DNA from 2 places in the Sinobaca sp. SA16-1 genome. Region 1 is predicted to be linked to the other one. Evidence: a T-box and tRNA genes for the amino acid it is inferred to sense, from the RefSeq annotation. Region 1 holds a T-box; the other holds one or more tRNA genes.
What was found. The T-box of region 1 lies ahead of tyrS (tyrosine--tRNA ligase). A T-box ahead of a tRNA ligase gene usually reads a tRNA of that ligase, here a tRNA-Tyr.
Positions count from the first base shown of each region.

Region 2: it encodes a tRNA-Tyr, which carries the amino acid that the T-box ahead of tyrS (tyrosine--tRNA ligase) is inferred to sense. The anticodon was not compared.

Region 1 is NZ_JCAKFL010000003.1:115,336-122,816, forward strand. Features, by position in the region: gene AC5W2J_RS08585 (transglycosylase domain-containing protein) at 1-1,989, opposite strand, end outside; T-box leader at 2,117-2,318, shown strand; gene tyrS (tyrosine--tRNA ligase) at 2,395-3,669, shown strand; gene AC5W2J_RS08595 (hypothetical protein) at 3,752-3,952, opposite strand; gene rpsD (30S ribosomal protein S4) at 3,994-4,596, opposite strand; gene AC5W2J_RS08605 (GAF domain-containing protein) at 4,843-5,301, opposite strand; gene hisJ (histidinol-phosphatase HisJ) at 5,316-6,134, opposite strand; gene AC5W2J_RS08615 (septation ring formation regulator EzrA) at 6,402-7,481, shown strand, end outside.
Region 2 is NZ_JCAKFL010000004.1:391,818-399,298, reverse strand. Features, by position in the region: gene AC5W2J_RS13780 (M15 family metallopeptidase) at 1-603, shown strand, start outside; gene AC5W2J_RS13775 (alpha/beta fold hydrolase) at 916-1,698, shown strand; gene AC5W2J_RS13770 (UDP-N-acetylmuramoyl-tripeptide--D-alanyl-D-alanine ligase) at 1,691-3,277, shown strand; gene AC5W2J_RS13765 (D-alanine--D-alanine ligase family protein) at 3,298-4,512, shown strand; tRNA gene AC5W2J_RS13760 (tRNA-Glu) at 4,647-4,721, shown strand; tRNA gene AC5W2J_RS13755 (tRNA-Tyr) at 4,770-4,855, shown strand; tRNA gene AC5W2J_RS13750 (tRNA-Lys) at 4,870-4,945, shown strand; gene AC5W2J_RS13745 (NarK family nitrate/nitrite MFS transporter) at 5,179-6,696, shown strand; tRNA gene AC5W2J_RS13740 (tRNA-Gly) at 6,830-6,903, shown strand; tRNA gene AC5W2J_RS13735 (tRNA-Ala) at 6,921-6,996, shown strand; gene sigW (RNA polymerase sigma factor SigW) at 7,237-7,481, shown strand, end outside.

The DNA of each region.
Region 1 (7,481 bases):
CTGTTCACGGTTATCATAACCGAGCCAGAGTCCCATAGTGACTTCAGGATTCATACCTACAAACCAGGCATCTACCTGATCAGACGTTGTTCCTGTTTTTCCGGCCCAGTCGCCTTCTTCGTCCAAGTAAGAAGAAAGCTGGGCGGCTGTTCCGGGTGACTCAAGAACATCCCGAAGCATATCAACCATTAAATAGCTTGTCTGCGGGGAAAATATTTCGGTTTCTTCTGTTTCATGCTCGTAGGCGACTTCGCCATCGCTTTTCTTTTCAATGCGTTCTACCATATAGCTCTCATGGTACTGGCCTTCATTGGCAAATGTAGAAAAAGCGTTCGTGTTCTGCGAAACAGTTACCCCGTTCTCGAGTCCGCCCAATGCGGTTGATTCTACAGGTTCTTCCTCCGATAGTCTCGTGAAACCGAGGTTTTCTAAATGTTCTTTAGCTTCTTCCTGCTCGAGTTCCCAGAAGCTTCTTACTGCAGGAATGTTTTGAGAACGCTGCAGCGCCTCCCGTACCGGAATAAATCCTTCAAAGCCGCTGCCGGCATTATTAATTTCTGTTCCCGTCGTATAGTCTGTCGGCACATCGGCTACAGTAGAACCGGGATGCAGTTCTCCTTCGTCCATTAGAGGTCCATAGGAAAGGAGCGGTTTCATTGTGGAGCCATTCTGTCGGAACGTTTGTGTAGCGTGATTTAAGTTCTGTGTATCGTAATCTCTGCCGCCGACAAAACTGATGATGGCTCCGGTTTCGTTATTAATCATCATCGCACCGACTTCTTCCTGCTCTGTTATATCTCCATTGGTACGATCCGGACCAAACCAGGTGGAGCTTTCAATGGATTCCTGCATGTTGTCATAGATACTTTTGTCAATTGTAATATGAATGTCGTACCCGCCGATTGCCAGGTCTTCCCTGGCGTCTGTCGTGTACTGTTCAAGCGTCTGTTCACGCTCTTCTTCATCCATTGCGTTGAGGTTTACATCATCTTCTTCAAGCATTTGATCACGAAGAAGAGTAGAGGCTTCGCGCTGCACTTCACCCGTGATATAAGGATACTCATCTGTAACCGTATCACTCGGCTCTGCTAAATTTTCCTCGATGTCATAGGCCATCGCTTCTTCGTATTCTTCTTCTGTAATATAGCCTTTGTCATGCATGTCATTTAATACGCGGTCTTTGCGGTTAAGTCCTGCTTCGAATTCTTCTTTTACGGTTCCGTTATTTTCAAAGGGCGTATAACCATAAGGGTTTTGAGGCATGCCGGCAATAAAAGCTGCCTGGGCGATATTAAGCTCGGAAGCGTCTACTCCGAATACACCTTCCGCAGCAGACTGGGCGCCTGCAATATTTAAGCCGTTGGCATTCCGGCCAAATGGTACAAGGTTAAGATAGGCTTCCAGAATTTCATCTTTGTTCAAGTAGCCTTCCAGCCGAAGAGCCAGCAGAATCTCTTTAGCTTTTCTTTCGAAACTTACTTCATTTGTTAAAAGTTGATTTTTAATAACCTGCTGGGTTAGTGTACTTCCTCCGGTCTGGACACTTGCGTTGCTCATCTCCTGGTATGTAGCCCGGAACAAAGCAGTAGGAACGATACCATCATGTTCATAGAAGTTTTCATCTTCTGTAGCAATAATGGCATGGACCAGATTGTCGGAAATATCTTCAAGCGGCACCTGCTGTCTTTCAATATCTGCAGGGACGTTTCCCAACGATTCACCGCCGGCAAAATACATATCACTGGCCTGTTCGTAATCATAAATCTCTGCCCGCATTTCTTCTTCGTTCAGTGCTTCCTGATCATCTACGAGCGACACAAAAAAACCAGCGCCGACCGACCCGATAAAAAGGATAAAAGAAATAAAAACAATAACAGCAACCAGAACAATATTTATAATAATATTAGAACGGGAGTAGGATTCCTCTCCCAGCTGTTTTCCTCTAAACCAATCGACTCGTTTGTTAGCTTTGTATAAAAATTTTTTCATGCAGCGACCCCCTAAATTTCTAGCTCATTATAGCATATAAAAGACCCATATTTAAACTAAGGACAATCGGCAGTGAAGCTTGACATTGCCGGAAAAACCATGTTAAATAGTGATTATCATAAATAACAGAACAGCGCAGACGAAATGAAGTAGCTTTTTTTATCCCTGTCACAGAGAACCGGCGGCTGGTGGAAGCCGGTACATATAAAAAAGCGAATTACGTTATCCGAGCTTCTTTAGCAGATAAAGACGGCAGCCGCCGTTAACGGTTTGAGTGAAAGGCTTTGCTTTTAAAAAAGGGTGGTACCGCGGTAAACATCGTCCCTTTTATTAAAAGCGGGCTTTTTTTATTTGTCCGATGACGGCAGCCGCTGCGTTGGTGGTTAATTTAAAAGGAGAGACACAATGACTATTTTACAGGATCTGGAACAAAGAGGATTAGTGAATCAGGTAACCGACCGGGAAGGGCTGGAAGCTTTACTTAACAAAGAATCTATTACGCTTTATTGTGGATTTGACCCGACCGGCGACAGCCTTCATATCGGACATCTGCTTACAATTATTACGATGCGCCGGTTTCAGCTGGCCGGCCACAAGCCTCTCGCTTTAGTCGGCGGAGCTACGGGGTTTATTGGAGATCCCAGCGGAAAGAGTGTCGAACGGTCGCTGAACGAAGAAGACGTAGTAAAAATGTACAGTGAGAGAATCCGCAGTCAGCTGCAGAGGCACCTTGATTTCACAGGAGAGTACGGAGCAGAAATTGTTAACAATTTTGACTGGATCGGAGAAATGAGTGTTATTACATTTTTAAGAGACGTCGGAAAGCATTTTGGCGTGAATTATATGCTGTCCAAAGAATCGGTGGAATCCCGAATCAAAAACGGCATCTCTTTTACAGAATTCAGCTACCAGATTCTTCAGTCCCTCGATTACCTTCACCTGTTTAAAGAGAAAAACTGCCGTCTTCAGATCGGCGGCAGCGACCAGTGGGGCAATATAACGGCAGGGCTGGAGCTGATCCGCAGAAAAAGCGCAGATGAAGAGCAGAAAGCCGAAGCATTCGGCTTCACTATTCCTCTTGTCACAAAAGCGGACGGCACCAAATTTGGTAAAACTGAGGGTGGTGCGATTTGGCTCGATCCCTCTAAAACGACACCGTATGAGTTTTATCAGTTTTTAATAAACACCGATGACAGAGATGTAATCAAGTTTCTGCATTACTTTACATTCCTCCCGGCGGAAGAAATAAAGGAATACGAACAGAAAATGCAGCAAGCACCGGAAAAAAGAGAAGCCCAGCAGAAGCTGGCCGAAGAGCTTACGGCATTTGTTCATAGTAAAGAAGCAGTACAGCAGGCACAGAATATCTCGGCGGCCCTTTTTGGCGGGGGAGACGTGAAAAAGCTTTCGGCAGATGAAATTGCGCAGGGATTCAAAGACGTTCCCACCCATGAGGCAGGAACGAACGAAGAACCAGGCTTAATTGATACACTCGTGGAAGCAAAACTCTCTCCGTCGAAACGACAGGCGAGAGAAGATATTACAAACGGTGCCGTTTACATTAATGGGGAACGCTGCACCGATTTACAAAAGCAGCTGTCCAATGAAGACAAAATCGGTGGCAGGTACACTATTTTAAGAAGAGGCAAAAAGAAATACGCGCTCGTATCATTTAAATAGAGAAAAAAGGGCTGTCCCAAAAGTACATTAAAAAAATGAAACAGCTGTATCAGATCTAAAAAAAGATAAGGCTGGTGTTTATTCAGGCGGGAGCTTTCGGCAGGCCAATCTTCAGCGGTGGCTGGTCTGCCTGAGTCACCGCCTGGTCTTTTTTTATGGTTTTGTTTTCGAAAAAAATAACCATCGCTGCATTTAAAAACCCCTCGTATTCCTGTTGAAAGGAATACGAGGGGTTTCGTTTGTCTTCTCTTATTATTGGTAAAACGAAGACTGAAATCCACAATTTAAAATAAAAAAAAGCAGCCGGCCGGCTGCTTTTCTTTATTAACGGGAGTACCACTCAACGATAAGGGCTTCCGTGATTTCTGCAGGAAGTTCAGAACGCTCTGGGTAACGATCAAGCGAACCTTCCATTTTTTCTTCATCAAAGCTGACGAAGTCAGGCTTGTAGCTGTTTACATCCAAAGCTTCTTTGATAGAAGTAAGGTTGCGTGACTTTTCGCGAAGGCCAATAACCTGGCCTGGCTTTAAGCGGTAAGAAGGAATATCTACGCGCTTACCGTCAACAGTTACGTGACCGTGGGAAACGAGCTGGCGTGAACCACGGCGCGTACGGGCAAGACCGAGACGATACACGATGTTATCAAGGCGTGCTTCAAGAAGAACCATGAAGTTTTCGCCGTGAACACCCTGCATTTTGCCTGCGATTTCAAATGTGCGGTGGAACTGACGCTCATTTAAGCCGTACATGAAACGCAGCTTTTGCTTCTCTTGAAGCTGAAGGCCGTATTCAGTAAGCTTTTTGCGTTGTGTTGGGCCGTGCTCACCTGGTGCATAAGGTCTTTTTTCTAATTCTTTTCCTGTGCCGTTAAGAGAAATTCCATAACGACGTGACTTTTTCCAAGATGGTCCTGTATAACGTGACATACAAGTAATCTCCTTTATAATAAAATAGTTGAAAAAAGAGCAACGTTGGTAATCTCCCGCTATGCCCATTTTATTTTCACGTATCTTCACCTCGACAGCTGGAGGGTACGCAATACACCTTATACTCCTGCGAGTATAGGAATAAAATGAAGAAAGATCGAACATGGCAGGCTTACCCTGGCTGTCTTTTTGCACAAAGATCATTATATCCTTTTAAAGCTGTCAAGTCAATAGAAGTAAAGCGTATTAAATATGCTTTAAAAGAACAGCGGCGAATTCTTCCAAAATCTCCTGGTCTTCTTCTGAAAAGCGGTTTTGTTCCGGGCTGTCAACGTCCAGGACGCCAAGAAGCACGCCCTCTTTAACAAGCGGAACGACAATTTCAGAAGCGGAGGCACTGTCGCAGGCGATGTGGCCCGGGAAAGCATGAACATCTGCGATCCGCTGGGTTTCAAGAGTCCCGGCGGCGGTTCCGCATACGCCTTTTCCCATAGAAATGCGGACACAGGCCGGCAGCCCTTGAAAAGGGCCTAAAATAAGTTCATCTTCCTTTGGGGAATATAAATAAAATCCGGCCCAGTTTACCGAAGAAAAATGCTGGTACAAAAGAGCAGAAGCATTGGCCAGGTTGGCGGTTTGATCGGCTTCTCCTTCTAAAAGGGAGTCAAGCTGTTTGTTAATAAGGTGCAACGGGGAAGTCTGCATCGTACATATCTCCTTTAATTATCATTAAATAGTGTAAGGGGGTAAAGTTCCTTAACGCCCTGGAATAACTCGGCAGGCTGATGGGCATCCGACCCGTATACGAGAGGAATGTGCCGGCTCAGCGCTTCTTTGATGATCCATTCCGGTGGATACGGCTCCCGGCAGAGAGGTTTAGCGGTGCCCGCGCCGTTATAATCAAGCTCCATATTGTGCTTTTTAACAGCATGCAGAATCTGATGCACTAAATCGGTCGGATAGTGTTTTACCGGGAATTTACGCTGGAATTTGTGGACGAGCGTCATATGACCCAGGCGTCCGGGTTTGAACGGGCCGAGGCCGGCCTTCACAGACAGCAGAACCGTTTGAAAGTACAAACGGGCTACAGCATCCACTGACCCTGTCCGGCTTACTAACGAAGCAAAGAAATCAGGGCTGTAATCCATGCATGTGTATTCTCCATCAGCTAACAGAAAATGAGTGGAAAGAATGCTGTCATCCAGGTAAGGGCCGTATGTATCAAGAAACTTTTCTGTTTCTTTTTCATACCGTTCAATAAAATCAACTTCGAGACCGGTTAAAATCGTAATATCGTTTTTATACGTTTTTTTGACGCTTTCCAGCTTCAGCAGATAGGCTTCCAGATTACCCATGGACATTGCGCTGTCTTTATCCGGGACGGTATCCGTAAACCCTTCCGGGAGCGGGGCGTGTTCGGCGAAAGTTAAAGTGGTGATGCCGCCGGCTGCCGCTTTTTCAATATATTCTTCCAGGGGACGGGATGTACCGTGGGGGCAATAGGGTGTGTGGACATGTCCATCGCGCTTTGGACTCATAAGACTTCATCCTTCCCGGATTTTTAATATTGGATAATATTTCTGAAATATTTATGTAACCAACTCTCACACGAGAGCCTTTACATGTTATCATAAAGTCATTGATTAAAAAAATAAACAAACCATGAATACACGTTTGGTAATAGAAGCTGATGTTCTTTGAGAGAGAAAAAAACAGCCGCTTCCGGATTTACTCGTGTATACATATAAAGGAACAAGCAAGGCCGCACGAAAAATATATTTCAAACATATGTTGTTGAAACTGGAGTGAAAAATGCAATGGAGTTTATCCTTTTAGCTATTTTGGTAATAGTAGTAGCTGTTGTTATTTATGGAACCTTATCAAGAAGAAAAATATACAAAGATGTAGACAGGCTGGAAAACTGGAAAATCGAACTGGGAAGCCGTCCGGTTGCGGAAGAAATTGCCAAAGTAAAAGGATTGAAAATTTCCGGGGAAACGGAAGAGAAATTCGAGCTTTGGCGTAAAGATTGGGACGATATTGTCGGCGTACATATCCCTGATATTGAAAAAGCTCTTTACGATATTGAAGAACAGGCAAATAAATATCGTTTTGGAAAAGCCAGAGACCTGGTTCATGCGGTAGAAAATCAGCTTCAGGATATAGAAGCGCAGATCGAAGCCATTTTTAAAGAAGTGGACGAGCTGGTTCACAGTGAAAAAGAAAATGAGGCAGGCATCTCTGAAACGCAGGCGAGATACGATGCCATGTCGAGGCATCTGCTGCAGCATTCCCTTTCTCTTGGGAAAACAGCACCGGTTTTTGAAGAACGCAAAACCGAAATGAAGCAGGCTTTGATTTCTTTTGAAGAAGATAGAGAGGCAGGCAATTATACGTCTGCCAGACAGACGCTTAAGCAGGTTGACCATGACCTCGAAGTGCAGAATGAACAGATGAAAGAAATTCCCGTATTGTTAAAAGATATTGACATGGAGCTGCCATCTGAATTAAGAGAACTGCAGCGCGGGGTGGAAAACATGCAAAGCCAGGGTTATCCGCTCGGCCATCTTTCCTTATATGAACAGATTGAAGAATACAAGCAGGAGCTTCCCGCTTTAAAGGAAAGCTGTGAAGAATTTGAACTGGAAAAAGTAAAAGACAGAATCGAAGAAATAAGACGGTTTATGGAATTAACGTACGAAATGCTTGAAAAAGAAGTGGATGCCCGCGGAGCGGTACAGGCAGAAATTCCACAGCTGGAAGAACAACTGCGAAAGCTTAAAGAAAAACTGGCTGACCTGCAGCGCGAAGAAGCAAAAGTCGAAGTCAGCTATTTAATTCCAATGGAAGATAAAGAGATGCATGACAGACTGGCAGTGAAGATG
Region 2 (7,481 bases), on a different contig from region 1:
CCACCCCTGAGTGCAGAAGGAGTGGTGGAAGATCCTGATGCAGTAGATATGCTTGTAAACCGCGATTATCATTTATCGTCTGATTATGAGCCGGATGACCTGATACAGGCAGATATCCGATATGCTTCCCCTGGAGACGATCCGAAAAATCTGATCAGGGAGCCTGCATCAGCATCCCTGGAAGAGCTTTTCGCTGATGCGGCGTCTGCCGGGCATGAACTGTATGCCATATCCGGCTATCGTTCTTATGACCGTCAGGACGCTATTTTTACCCAGAACGCAGAACGGGATGGGGAAGAACAGGCTAACACTTACAGCGCAAGGCCCGGAGAAAGTGAACATCAGAGCGGACTTGCTATGGACGTGAGCTCCCGGACTGTTGGAAACCAGCTGAATACCGATTTTGGAGAAACAGCGGAAGGCCGGTGGGTAGCTGAAAACGCCCATCTGTATGGGTTTATCGTACGCTATCCGGAAGACAAAACAGACATCACAGGCTATCAGTATGAACCGTGGCACCTTCGCTATGTAGGAGAAGACCTGGCCGAAGAGCTGTATGAAGAGAACTTAACACTTGAAGAGTACTACGGGACCGAAGAATAAAAGAGGACAGCAAAGTCTGTTCTCTTTTTTTGTGGGCGAGTGTCAGTACGGTCCAGCGTGCACTTTTTTATTTTAGAAGATAATTTCCGCGGGCGGTTTTCTATGGTAAGATATAGTGGTGTTATTCTGTTTAAATAGCATACAGCCGCTAAAATTAGTAGATGGTCTGTCTACATATATACTATTGTCCTGTACCTTCTGTATTTTTAGAGAAAGAATACAGATATTTGGAGTGCTTTTTCAACAGCACATATCCGACACGATGTTATTTAGATTAAAAACCTTGGTATTAAAGAAGAGGAGCGTTTAGTAGTGTACATTGATATTGATGGCGTGAACGTCCATTACCAGGTATCTGGAGAAGGAGCAAACGTCATGCTGCTTCACGGATGGGGGGCAAATGTTCAAACGTTTGCACCAGTCCACCAGCGTCTGGAAAAGGATTTTAAAGTATGGTCTATTGATTTCCCCGGTTTCGGCCAAAGTGCTGAACCACCGGAGCCCTGGTCTGTAGGAGATTATACGGAGATGCTCGGAAAGCTGATCCGCAAGCTTGAGATTGAAGATCCAATTTTAATGGGTCATTCTTTCGGCGGCAGGGTGTCTATTAAGTATTCAGCAGCCAACGCTGTCAGGAAGGTTATTCTCGTTGACAGCGCAGGCGTTCTTCCAAAGCGGACCTTTAAATACTATTACAAAGTGTATACGTATAAAACGTTGAAGAAATTATTGAAACTGCCTCTTATTAACAAATACGAGCAGACGATAATGGACCGTGTAAAAGGGAAAGTCGGCTCTTCTGATTATAAAGATGTTTCCGGCGTTATGCAGCAGACCTTTGTCAAAGTAGTCAATGAAGATTTAACCCATCATATGCCGGATATTAAAGTACCTGTTCTTCTTGTATGGGGAGAAAACGACGAAGCTACACCGGTAGCTGATGGAAAACGAATGGAAGAATTAATACCCGATGCGGGATTGGTCGTATTGAAACGTGCAGGCCATTATTCCTACCTCGATAATTTAAATGAATTTATCGTTATTATTGACCATTTCCTCCAAAAGGAAAAAAAGGAGGCGGCAAGCCTTGATTAGTCTGCTTATTTTACTGTTTATTATTGCCTGGGGGTATTATACGCTGCGTCTTGTGAAGCGAAGCACGCATATGCTCCAGCTGAACAGTTATAGAAACGAAAGAATCTGGAAATGGATGAAAGAACATCAGGACCGCGTGTTTCCTATTAGAAGCTTTTGGCCGCTGCTCGCGCTGCTGCCATTATTTGCAGGAAACGTCTGGCTCGCGCTGGCCATTGGAATTATAGTATACGGTGTTAATGTATTAATGATGCAGGAGACAGCAGAGAAAAAGAAGCTGGTCGTAACCAAAAGAGTCCGGCGCCTGTTTATTACGGTTACGTTATTGTACGCAGCGGTTATTATCGTCGGGCTGTCGCTCAGTGCCGGTATTAACGGTTCTTATTTCTGGCTTATTGCCCTGGCCATTCTGACAAACATTTTCGTGTACTTTATGGTGATGATGGCAAACTTAATCAATATGCCTATTGAACGCCAGATTAACCAGCATTTCTTTAATGATGCGGAACGGATTATTAAGTCCATGCCTAATCTGGAAACCGTCGGAGTAACGGGAAGTTACGGCAAAACAAGCACAAAGCATGTGTTGGAAGCCGTTCTTTCCTCTCAGTTTAATGTTCTGATGACACCGGAGAGCTACAATACAAGAATGGGTATCACATTGACTATCCGTAATATGCTCAAGCCGTACCATGAAATTTTCATAGCGGAAATGGGTGCCAAACAAGAACATGACATTCAAGGCGTCTGTGACCTGGTCCACCAGAAATACGGTATTATTACAGCTATCGGTGAACAGCATCTGGAGACATTTAAGACGCTTGATACCATTAAGAAAACGAAGTTTGAAATTGTGGAAAGCCTGCCAAATGACGGCACCGCGTTTTTAAACAAAGACGATGAAAATATCATGTCCTATGAGCAGCGCAACCAGGTACGCACGATGTATTATGGAATCGATGCGGAAGATCTTCACTTCCGTGCAGATAATATTGCGTTTTCTTCTAAAGGGTCCACTTTTACTATTATGAAATATGATGGCAGCTCCGTGGATGTAGAGACAAAGCTGCTTGGTCGTCATAACATTTACAATATCCTGGCGGCAGTAGCTATTGGTTCGGAAAAAGGTATTCCGTTAGAGAAAATGGCACGTGCCGTGAAAAAGCTCCAGCCGGTGGAACACCGCCTGGAGCTCAAGAAGCCGCAGGGGAACATTACGATTATTGATGACGCCTTTAACTCCAATCCGGTAGGGTCAAGGATGGCACTTGAAGTGCTTGGCCAGATGCCGGAATACAAGATGCTGATTACTCCGGGAATGATTGAACTCGGAGATAAAGAGTACGACCTGAATAAAGCATTTGCCGAGTATGCGGCGGATGTGTGCGATTTTATTATTTTAGTAGGGAAAAAGCAGACAAAGCCTATGCAGGACGGCCTTCTGGAAAAAGAATTTCCGGAAGAGAAGTACTACGTAGCCGCTGACCTGCAGGATGCCTTAAATAAAATGCACGAGAAAGCTGTCCAAAAATCCATTGTGTTATTGGAAAACGATCTGCCGGACACATTTAATGAGTAGAGAATGCGAGGGACTTACCTATGAGAACTAGAGTTGGTGTTTTTTTCGGAGGAATATCTGTAGAGCACGAGGTATCGGTTATTTCAGCGGTACAGGCAATGCATGCCCTTGATGAAAAATTATACGAAGCAGTACCTGTTTATATTGCAAAAAACCGCCAGTGGTATACAGGAGAAGACCTCCGCGACATTGAAAACTATAAAGACCTTAACCAGCTGTTTGAAAAGCTGCAGAAAATTACTGTTACGGGCGGGGATGACGGCGGCGTAGTGCTGCAGAAAAAACCTGTTCCTAAATTCGGGAAGCGTGTTGTCGCGGAAATTGACGTGGCTTTCCCTATTGTTCACGGTACGTTTGGAGAAGACGGCGTGCTGCAGGGATTCTTTGAACTAATGGATATCCCTTATGTAGGGTGTGACGTTATGTCCTCTGCTGTCGGTATGGATAAAGTGATCATGAAGCAGGTGCTCCGTGATGCACAGATTCCGGTTCTTGATGACATTTGGTTTTACGGTACGCACTGGTCCGACAATCCGGAAGGAATTACCGCGTTAGTAGAAGAAACGCTGGAGTATCCGGTAATTGTGAAGCCGGCTAATCTTGGATCAAGCGTAGGCATCAGCAAAGCCGGAGACCGCGATGAACTAAGAAGTGCGGTGGAAGAAGCGATGGAATTTGCCAGCAAAATTCTTGTAGAGCACATGGTTGAAGATATGAAGGAAATTAACTGTTCAGTTGTAGGCGACTACGAAGAAGTAGAAGCTTCCGTATTGGAAGAAGTATTGAAAACAGAAGACATTCTAAGCTATCAGGATAAGTATCAGGGCGGCGGCAAAGGCGGCGACGGTGCAAAAGGTATGGAAAGTACAGACCGTGTCATTCCAGCGCCCTTGGATGAAGAGCAGACAGAAGATATTCAGCACCTGGCAAAAGATACGTTCCAGTCACTTGGATGCAGCGGCGTCTCACGTATTGATTTTATGATCGACCAGGCAACTGATATGATCTATGTAAACGAAATTAATACAATCCCGGGCTCCCTTTCCTTTTATCTTTGGGACCCAGCGGGCAAAGATTATACAAGCTTGACGCATCAGCTGATTCAAATGGCATTGAAGCGTAGAAGAGAACGCGAAAAACTTACGTTCTCGATTGACTCAAACTTATTTTCCACCCAGAGCGCGGGCGGGCTCAAAGGTGGAAAAAGCGGAGCTAAAACAGCATCCCGCAGCTAGTTGGAAAAACAGTAAGAATCGGAGAAATGTCTCCGGTTCTTTTTTCTTTTTCTGCAATAAAAAGATTGCATCCTATAATTTCATGGGGTATAATATCATTTGGCAGTAAGGAATTCATCTGTCTTTGTTTGTACGGCCCGTTGGTCAAGTGGTTAAGACACCGCCCTTTCACGGCGGTATCACGGGTTCGAATCCCGTACGGGTCACCATTATTTTTTTGTTTATACCAAGCAGATCAATGTGGAAAGTTTGTTTTTGGAGGGGTAGCGAAGTTGGCCAAACGCGGCAGACTGTAAATCTGCTCCCTCTGGGTTCGGCGGTTCGAGTCCGTCCCCCTCCACCATTTAAAAATAGAACGAGCCATTAGCTCAGTTGGTAGAGCATCTGACTTTTAATCAGAGGGTCGGAGGTTCGAATCCTCCATGGCTCACCATTTTTCAATCATGACAATAAAGTCATGGTTTTTTTTGTGTTTTAAGAGAAGAAAATAGAATTTAAAATAGAGGATAAAAAGTAAAAAAAAGGAAAATATCTCTAATAATATGCATATAAAATACATAATTTTAAATAGCTCGTTATATTATCTTCCGAAAAGCAAAGCGGGAAAGAAAATTCATGCTACCTTGATGAAAGAATTTACTTTGAATATATGAGGTGGGGCGTAGCATGAGAGTTAAAGACATTTTTAAATTTAAAGATGAACGTATTAAAATTCTGCATTTCTGCTGGTTTGCTTTTTTTGTTTCTTTTTTCGCCTGGTATAATATGGCGCCGCTTGCTACAACTATGATGGATGATATGGGCTGGCTGACTACTCAGCATATAGCAGCACTAGGCATTATTAACGTAGCGCTGACAATTCCGGCCCGAATTGTAATAGGGAGTTTACTGGACCGCTTTGGACCGCGTATCGTTTATTCTTCTTTATTGGTACTTATGTCTTTTCCTACTTTTATATTTGCATTTGGAGACACCTGGATGCAGCTGATGATTTCGAGGTTGCTGCTTGGAAGCATCGGCGCAAGCTTTGTTGTTGGTATCCGGATGGTATCCGAATGGTTTCCGCCTAAGCATGTCGGCTTTGCAGAGGGTATATACGGCGGGTGGGGGAACTTCGGCTCCGCGGCCGCTGCGATGCTTCTTCCTTGGCTCGCGCTGACTCTTTTTGGAGGAGACCAGGGCTGGAGATATGCGGTAGCGTTTACCGGAGTCGTTACGTTTGTATATGGTTTTATCTTCTACTTTAACGTCAAAGATACACCGGACGGGCGGGCAATGATCAAGCCGAAGAAAGCAAGCGCCATGGAAGTAAGCAGCTATAAGGATATGGTCCAACTCATTTTCTGGACGCTTCCCCTCGGCGGAGCATTAGCTCTCAGCGTATGGAGAATTGAACAGCTCGGATTTGTGTCTGAACCGGCGTTGTATACAATATGGTCGCTTATTGTTGTTGTTGTTATTTATCAGGTATACAATATTTTAAAAGTGAATCTGCCCATTTTGAAAAAAGGGGTTCCGGAAGACGATCGTTATAACTTTAAAACGGTAGGGGCGTTGAATAGTACGTATTTTGCGAATTTTGGAGCCGAACTTGCCATTGTAGCGATGCTGCCGATGTTTTTCCAGCTTACCTTCTCGCTTTCTCCTGCCAATGCGGGGCTGATAGCTGCATCGTTTGCGTTTATTAATCTGCTGGCCCGGCCGCTTGGGGGCGTTCTTTCTGATAGAATGGGAAGCCGCCGGAAAATTATGCTGATTTATATGTTTGGTATCTCCTTTGGCCTGATTGGGATGGGAATGATCAATTCCGATTGGCCGCTGTACTTAGCTGTACTGGTGACTATCTTTACTTCCATGTTTGTACAGGGAGCGGAAGGAGCCACGTTTGCGATGGTGCCGATGGTTAAAAAACGCATTACCGGTCAGGTAGCCGGTATGACAGGTGCTTACGGAAATGTCGGAGCTGCTGTGTACTTAACGCTTTATACGTTCGTTACGCCCCAGCAGTTTTTCTTTATACTGGCAGGGGGAGCGTTCGTCAGCTTTGTGATCTGTTATTTCACACTGGAAGAACCACAGAATTCTTTCAGCGAGGATTACTACTACTCTGAAGACGATCTTGCCCTCGCAAGGGAATCAGATGAGAAGATAGCTGAACAAGAAGTAGCCGCCCACAAGCGGTAAAATACAGGACGCCTAAAGCTTCGGCCTCTGCCGGAGCTTTTTTGGTGAATCGGCTTGAAAGCAAAAGCTTTGTTGACGGCAAAAAATATGAATGGTATAGTGGAACATGTCCTAGAAAAAAGGGAATGTTCATGCGGGTGTAGTTTAGTGGTAAAACCTCAGCCTTCCAAGCTGATGATGTGGGTTCGATTCCCATCACCCGCTCCATACATACTATGATAGAAGGGGCCTTAGCTCAGCTGGGAGAGCGCCTGCCTTGCACGCAGGAGGTCAGCGGTTCGATCCCGCTAGGCTCCACCATTTCTATAAAATACAAAGCTGTCGGCTGTAAGCCGGCGGCTTTTTTTGTGCGTCCATTTGTTAAAATAGTCGTCAATATCCGAAACAGAAGAACCGTGGTACAATAAATTGTGCTTAATTGGAATAGAAATCCATTCCTCTTTGAAATCAACGGAAACGAACTATACATATATTTGTTTTGAAACGAAAGGGTTTATTCTGCGTAATTAAGAGACCCGGAAAGGGTGGAGGTCATACGAGATGGATGCGGTTGTCAAACGTCTGATTAAAGCGATAAAAAAAGAAGACGATCAGGATGCTTTTGCAGAGCTTGTGGACCTGTATAAAGATAAGGTGTACCAAATCGCATACCGGATGACCGGAAACGCTTATGAGGCTCAGGACGTTGCGCAGGAAGCATTTCTCCGGGCTTATGCCAATTTGGAAAGCTATGATGAATCCAGAAAGTTTTCCACATGGCTGTTTCGAATCACCACCAATCTCTG